DNA from 2 places in the Nocardioides dubius genome. Region 1 is predicted to be linked to the other one. Evidence: riboswitches for the same ligand, from Rfam matches in the RefSeq annotation. Region 1 holds a riboswitch; the other holds the start of a gene.
The links. Region 1 has a riboswitch for thiamine pyrophosphate ahead of ABD151_RS20135 (thiamine phosphate synthase). Riboswitches for the same ligand answer to the same signal wherever they lie in the genome.
Positions count from the first base shown of each region.

Region 1 (3,394 bases):
CTGAGGTGAGGATCTGGGACGCGGTGGTGATCGGAGCCGGGCAGGCGGGGCTGTCGGCGGCGCACCATCTGGTGCAGCGGAATGTGGACACGCTGGTCCTGGACGCGAACCCTGCCCCCGGCGGCGCCTGGCAGCACCGGTGGGACTCGCTCACCATGGACGACGTGCACGGCGTGGCCGACCTTCCCGGCGCGGTCGCACCGCCGCGGGGACGCTCGCGCGCCAACGAGGCGGTGCCGACCTACTTCGCCGACTACGAGCGGACCCAGGGCCTGGTGGTGCAGCGCCCGGTCCGCGTCGACCGGGTGGAGAGTGACGGCGAGCTGCTCCGTGTCGAGGCCGGAGGGCAGAGCTGGCTGACCCGGACCCTGGTCAATGCCACCGGCACCTGGGACCGGCCCTTCGTGCCGCGCTATCCCGGTCAGGAGACCTTCGCCGGCGAGCAGCTGCACACCGTGGACTACCCGGGCGCCGCGCACTTCGCCGGCAAGCGGGTGGTGGTGGTCGGCGGCGGCGCCAGCGCCGTGCAGTTCCTCGGCGAGATCGCGCCGCTCACCGAGACGCTGTGGGTGACCCGGCGCGAGCCGGTCTGGATCGACCACTTCGACGGCGAGGCGGGCCACCGCGCGGTGGCCAAGGTGCAGGAGCGGGTGCTGGCCGGCCTGCCGCCGCAGAGCGTGGTCAGCGTGACCGGGCTGCACCTGCGTCCCCAGGAGCAGCGGGCCGCCGAGCTCGGGGCCTACCGGCGGCGGCCGATGTTCACCTCGATCGAGCGCGACGGGGTGCGGATGGCCGACGGCACCTTCGAGCCGGCCGACGTGATCTTGTGGGCGACCGGCTTCCGTGCCGCCGTCACCCATCTCGCGCCGTTGCACCTGCGCTCGCCCGAGGGCGGCATCCGGCTCGAGGCCATTCCCGGTGCCGGCCAGACGCCCACCCAGTCGGCCGTCGACCCACGGGTCCAGCTGGTCGGCTTCGGTCCTTCGGCCAGCACCATCGGCGCAAACCGCGCCGGGCGGGCGGCCGCGATCGCAGTCGTCCGCCAGCTGCGCCAGGCCTGACGCCGAGCTTGCGCTTGTGGCGCGCGAGCTTGCGCTTGTTCCCCCCGAGCTTGCGCTTGTAGCGCGCGAGCTTGCGCTTGTTCCCGCTGAGCTTGCGCCTGCGGACGCCGGAAGCGCGCGACTCGGCGGGCCGGGCGTCAACTAGGCTGCTGAGGCATGGACGCACCTGACCCCAGTCGCCTGCGGATCTCGGACGCCGACCGCCATCAGGTCGCGGAGGTGCTGCGCCAGGCGGCCGGTGAGGGGCGGCTCGACTTCGACGAGCTCGACGAGCGGTTGGAGGCGGCGTACGCCGCCAAGGTCTACGGCGACCTGACGCCCCTGCTCGCCGACCTGCCCGGACAGTCTCCCCAGTTGCCGGCCGTCGTCTCGGCGAGCCAGGTGCAGCCCCGGCCCTCCGCCGAGGTGGGGGCCGCGTCGCGCTATGACACGTCGTTCACGATCATGGGCGGCCAGACCCGCAAGGGCGTCTGGGAGATCGGCGCCAGCCACAGCGCCTTCGCGCTGATGGGCGGAGTCGACCTCGACCTGCGCCAGGCGGTCTTCGCTGCGCCGGTCGTGGAGATCACGGCCTGCACGATCATGGGCGGCATCGACATCATCGTCAACGCGAGCACCAGGGTCGTCGTCGACGGCGTGGGCATCATGGGCGACTTCAGCCAGAGCCGGGACCGGATCGAGGCCACCCTGGACGCCGCCTCGCCGGTGGTGCGGGTCAAGGGGTTCGCGCTGATGGGCGGCGTCAACGTCGTGCGCAAGCCGATGCCGGGGGAGAGCCGCCGCAAGCGCAAGGTCGGGTAGGGTACGGCGCATCCAGCACGGGAGCCCGCAGCAGTGGGCTGAGATGGAGCTGAGGCTGCTCCGACCGTTGAACCTGCTCCGGGTAATTCCGGCGAAGGAAGCAAGGAACGACATGGGCACCCTCCGCATCGCGCCACCCCTACCCCGGATCTTCTGTCTGGTCTCGGGCCGGGACGACCTGTCCCTGCTGCCGGAGCTCGTCGACGCCGGCGTCTCCGGCTTCCAGCTGCGGGACAAGGAGATCGACGCCTGGTCGCTGGAGTACCTCGCGCTGCAGGTGCTCAGCCTGGTCGGGGACCGCGCGACGGTGGTGATCAACGACCACCTCGAGGTGGCGCTGCGCACCGGCGCCCACGGCGTCCACCTCGGCCAGCGCGACCTGCCCGTCGCGCAGGCCCGCGCAGCCGCGCCGGGGCTGCTGATCGGGGCGACCTGCCGCAGCCTGGACGACGTCGCCCAGGCCAAGGTGGACGGCGCCGACTACGCCGGCTTCGGCCCGGTCGCGCACAGCGACTCCAAGGCCGGCCTGCCGGCGCCGTTGGGCGTCGCCGCGATCACCGCGGCACGCGGGGTCCTGCCCCTGATCGCGATCGGCGGCATCGACGCACCCGGTGCCCGCAGCGCCCGCCGGGCCGGCGCCCACGGCGTGGCGGTGATCGGCTCGATCTGGCGACAACCCGACCCTGTCCTGGCCGCGAAGGAGCTGGTGGACGCCGTCCGGTGAGCCGGGTGAGAGTGCTCGGCGCTGGGATCATCGGGCTGAGCGTCACTCAGGCGCTGCTCGCCGCCGGCCACGACGTCGAGGTGGTGGATCCCGCACCGGGGCAGGGCGCATCGTTCGCTGCGGCGGGGATGCTGACGCCGGCCAGCGAGGTCTGGCACGACGAACCGGCGCTGCTCGCGCACCACCGCACCAGCCTGGGGCTGTGGCCCGAGCTGGCGGACCGGCTCGGGGTCAGCCTGGAGCGGCACGGCACGCTGCTGGTCGGCTGTGACGGCGGCGATCTGCAGCAGGTCGAGCGGCATGCCGAGCTGCTGCGCGCCCTGGGCGAGCAGCCGCAGATGCTCACCCGTGCCGAGCTCCGGCGCGTCGAGCCCGAGGTGGGGGCGCGGGTGATCGGCGCGCTGGCCCTGCTCGCGGAGCCGTCGGTGGACCCACGCGCCGTCGTCGCGGCACTGCGGAGGCGGATCGCCGTGCAGGCACGGCCGAGCAGGGAGGCGGCCGAGGTCACCGTGATCGCCACCGGTGCCGAGCTGCCCCCACCCTGGCGGCAGCTGGTGCGCCGGGTGCGCGGGGAGATCCTGCGCCTGCGCCTCGACGGCGGACCGCGGCACACGCTGCGTGGCTGGGTGCGCGGCGAGCCGGTCTATGTGGTGCCGCGCGCGGACGGCGAGATCGTGGTCGGCGCGACCAGCGAGGAGCATGACACCCCGGCCGAGGTCAGCGCCGGGGGAGTGCTGCGCCTGCTGCACGCGGCCCGCGAGCTCGCCCCCGCGCTGGATCGCGCCGTCTTCGTCGAGGCCACCGCCCG
Region 1 is NZ_BAAALG010000017.1:55,533-58,926, forward strand. Features, by position in the region: gene ABD151_RS20125 (FAD-dependent oxidoreductase) at 6-1,061, shown strand; gene ABD151_RS20130 (DUF1707 SHOCT-like domain-containing protein) at 1,218-1,862, shown strand; TPP riboswitch at 1,870-1,979, shown strand; gene ABD151_RS20135 (thiamine phosphate synthase) at 1,975-2,586, shown strand; gene ABD151_RS20140 (FAD-dependent oxidoreductase) at 2,583-3,394, shown strand, end outside.

Region 2 (3,394 bases), on a different contig from region 1:
CTCCAGGTGCCGTCGTCACGCAGCGAGGTGAGCACCAGGGCGAGCACCGGCACGGCCACCAGCACCACGCCGAGCAGAGTCGTCAGCAGGGCCGGCAGGTCGCTGACACGCACCGGTCGGGGCCGGGCGGTCACCCGTTGCACGGCGACGGCGCCGCGACGGGCCCGGTGCGCGACCGCGAGCAGGCCGAGCACCATCACGAACTGGAGCAGGCAGAGCGCGGCCGCGGCCTGAAGGTCGAAGAGGTTGACCGTGAGCAGGTAGATCTCGGTCTCCAGGGTGGCGTAGCGCATCCCGCCGAGCACCAGCACCACCCCGAAGGCGGTGGCACAGAAGAGGAAGACCACGCTGGCGGCCGAGACGATCGAGCCGCGCAGCGCCGGGAAGGTGGCCACCCAGAAGGCCTGCCATCCCCGCGCGCCGAGGGCGGCTGCCGCCTCGCCGGGACGGGGGTCGAGCGACTCCCAGGCGGATCCGACGGTGCGCACCACGACGGCCAGGTTGAAGAAGACCATCGCGGTGATGATCGCGGGCGGGCCGTCGGACCAGCCGAGGAAGCCGAGCGGGCCGTCGGCGGCGAGCAGCGAGTCGAAGGCGACGCCGACCACCACGGTGGGCAGCACGAACGGCACCAGCAGGATCGCCCGCAGCATCCGTCGTCCCGGGATCGCCAGGCGGTAGAGCGCGTACGCGGCCGGGATGCCGAGCAGCAGGGTGATCACGGTCGCGCTGGCCGCGGCCCCGAGTGTGAACCAGGCGACCCGCGCGGTGCGCTCGCGGGTGATCGCCTCCCACGCCGGTTCCAGGTCGAGCCGACCGTCGGGCCACAGCCCGAGGCCGAGCATGCCGCTCACCGGCAGCACGAAGAAGACCCCGAGCACCAGCACCGGCCCGGCCGCGAGAGCGACCAGGCCGGCGATTCTGCGCAGTCGAGGCATCGTTGCTCCCGGTTAGCGGGTGACCAGGTCCGTCCACTCGGTGAGCCACGCCTGGCGGTGCTCGTCGATGTCGTCGGCGGAGACCGCCAGCGGGTCGGTGGCCGGCTTGGCGAACTTCGCCCACTCGGCGGGAAGCTCGACGTCGCCGTCGGCCGGGAACACGTACATGTTCTCCGGAATCACCGCCTGGACCTCGGGGCTGAGCAGGAAGTCGACCACCTTCTCCGCAGCGGCCGGGTTCTTCGCGTTGGCCAGCACCCCGGCGTACTCGACCTGCCGGAAGCAGGTGTTGAGCAGCGCACTGGTGGTCGAGTCGCCGGACTTCTCGTCGATGGTGAACGCCGGGGACGTGTCGTAGGAGACCACGATCGGACGGTCGCCCTTGCCGGCGCCGGTGAACCCGGCGCTATAGGCCTCGGTCCAGCCGTCGGCCAGCTTCGCGCCGTTCTCCATCAGTCGGCTCCAGTAGCCCTGCCAGCCGTCCTCGCCGTACTCGGCGATGGTGGCCAGCAGGAAGGCCAGGCCGGGGCTGGAGGTGGTGGCACCAGGCAGCACCAGCAGGTCCTTGAACGCCGGGTCGGCCAGGTCGTCGAGGTTCTGCGGGGCGAGCCGGTCGTTCTCGGCGAACCAGGCGTCGTCGACGTTGACGCAGACCGAGGCGTGGTCGATCGGGGTCAGCACGTCGGCGGCGTCACCGTCGAGCTCGAGCTCCTCGGCACCGTTCGGCAAGGTGGGCTGGTATTCGGCGAAGACGCCCTCGCCCACCGCGCGGGTGGCGAAGGTGTTGTCCACGCCGAAGGCGACGTCGGCGAACGGCTTGCTCTTGCTGAGCACCAGCGAGGTGGTCAGCTCACCGGCGTCGCCGGAGGGACGCACCTTGAGGGTGATCCCGGTCTCGGCCTCGAAGCCCTTGATCAGCCCCTCGGGCAGCGCGAACGACTCGTGGGTGGCCAGCACCACCGTGGTGCCCTTCAGCGACTCCCCACGCTGGACGTCGTCACCGTCGGAGTCGTCGTCCGAGCCGAGCAGCGAGCAGCTGGCGAGGACCAGCGTGGCCGAGGCTGCGAGCGCGATCGTGCGCAGGCGGAAATGCGTGTTCATCTGGTGTCTCCCGACTCCCTTCGCCGGTGCTAACCGGATCAGGTCATGAGGGTCTGCGGCCGTTCCGCACTCTCAGCTCTCCGATGTGGAGGGCTCCCCTGTCTATGTGCTGCCGAGCCTAGGCCATCGACGTCACGACACCACACAGCGGTCGATCACTGTCACCAGGCGACAGTGATCGACCGCTGTCCTGCGGCTGGGTCAGGCGAGCAGCTCGTCGGCTGCGGTGGCGCTGGTCTCGCGCAGGAAGCTGGAGCAGCGCTCCCACTCGTCGGTCTCGCCGATCGCGCGGGCGGCCTTGGCCAGCAGCGCCAGGCAGGTCAGGAAGCCGCGGTTGGGCTCGTGCTCCCACGGCACCGGGCCGTGGCCCTTCCAGCCGTTGCGGCGCAGCATGTCGAGGCTGCGGTGGTAGCCGACGCGGGCGTAGGCGTAGACGGTGACGTCGTCGGCGCTCTGCTCGACGGCCTGCTCGGCCAGCGCGGCCCAGGCAGCCGGCGAGGCCGGGTGGTTGCGCACGACCGCGGCCGGGGCGGCGCCGCCGTCCAGCTCGGCGACCGCCGGGTCGACGGGAAGGTTCGTGGGCGGGGGGCCCGCCATCAGGTCAGTGAAGCTCATGCCCCCATTGTGCCCAGAGCATGGCAACCCGTTCAGGGCACCGTCCTAGGCTGGCGACATGGCAGTCCTTCATCGTGCAGAGATCTCTCCCAGCAAGCTGGAAGTCGCCACTGCCTGGCTCGACGATCAACCGTGGGGCGGTACCGGCGCGGTCGAGCTGATCGGCGGCTACCGCTTCGACGATCCCGATGGCGAGGTCGGCGTGGAGGCGCTGATCGCGCGGCGTGGCGACCTGATCGCCCAGGTGCCGCTGACCTATCGGGGTGCGCCTCTGGACGGCGCCGAGAGTCACCTGATCACCACCATGGAGCACTCCGCCCTGGGCCGGCGCTGGATCTACGACGCCACCCACGACCCGGTGGCGCAGGCCTGCTTCGCCCGCGCCCTGGCCGACGAGCAGCAGCAGGCGGCCGTCGAGCTGCACCACCTCGACGGCAGCGTCGAGCAGATCGACCCGGCCGTGAAGGTCCACCTCGCCGGGGAGCCGAGCCGCGGCTCCGTCGTCCTCAGCGGCGATCTCCGCTCACCCGTCGACGGAGCGGCGAGGCTCGTCGCCACCTGGGACGGCGGCGAGGCGGTCGTGGCGGCGGCCGGCTGAGTCAGCCCGCAGCGGTGCGGGTGCGGCGCACGCAGGCCCAGGTCATCAGCGTCCAGACCGCGATCACGATGGCCACCTCGATCACCACGTAGGAGGGCCAGGGCCCGAGGTAGTCGAGCGCGGACGCGTTGTTGGGCTTGCC
Region 2 is NZ_BAAALG010000006.1:223,909-227,302, forward strand. Features, by position in the region: gene ABD151_RS08450 (ABC transporter permease) at 1-938, opposite strand, end outside; gene ABD151_RS08455 (thiamine ABC transporter substrate-binding protein) at 951-2,039, opposite strand; TPP riboswitch at 2,038-2,149, opposite strand; gene ABD151_RS08460 (DUF3151 domain-containing protein) at 2,241-2,654, opposite strand; gene ABD151_RS08465 (CG0192-related protein) at 2,713-3,252, shown strand; gene ABD151_RS08470 (YwaF family protein) at 3,254-3,394, opposite strand, start outside.
Region 2: another riboswitch for thiamine pyrophosphate. It lies ahead of ABD151_RS08455 (thiamine ABC transporter substrate-binding protein); the one in region 1 lies ahead of ABD151_RS20135 (thiamine phosphate synthase).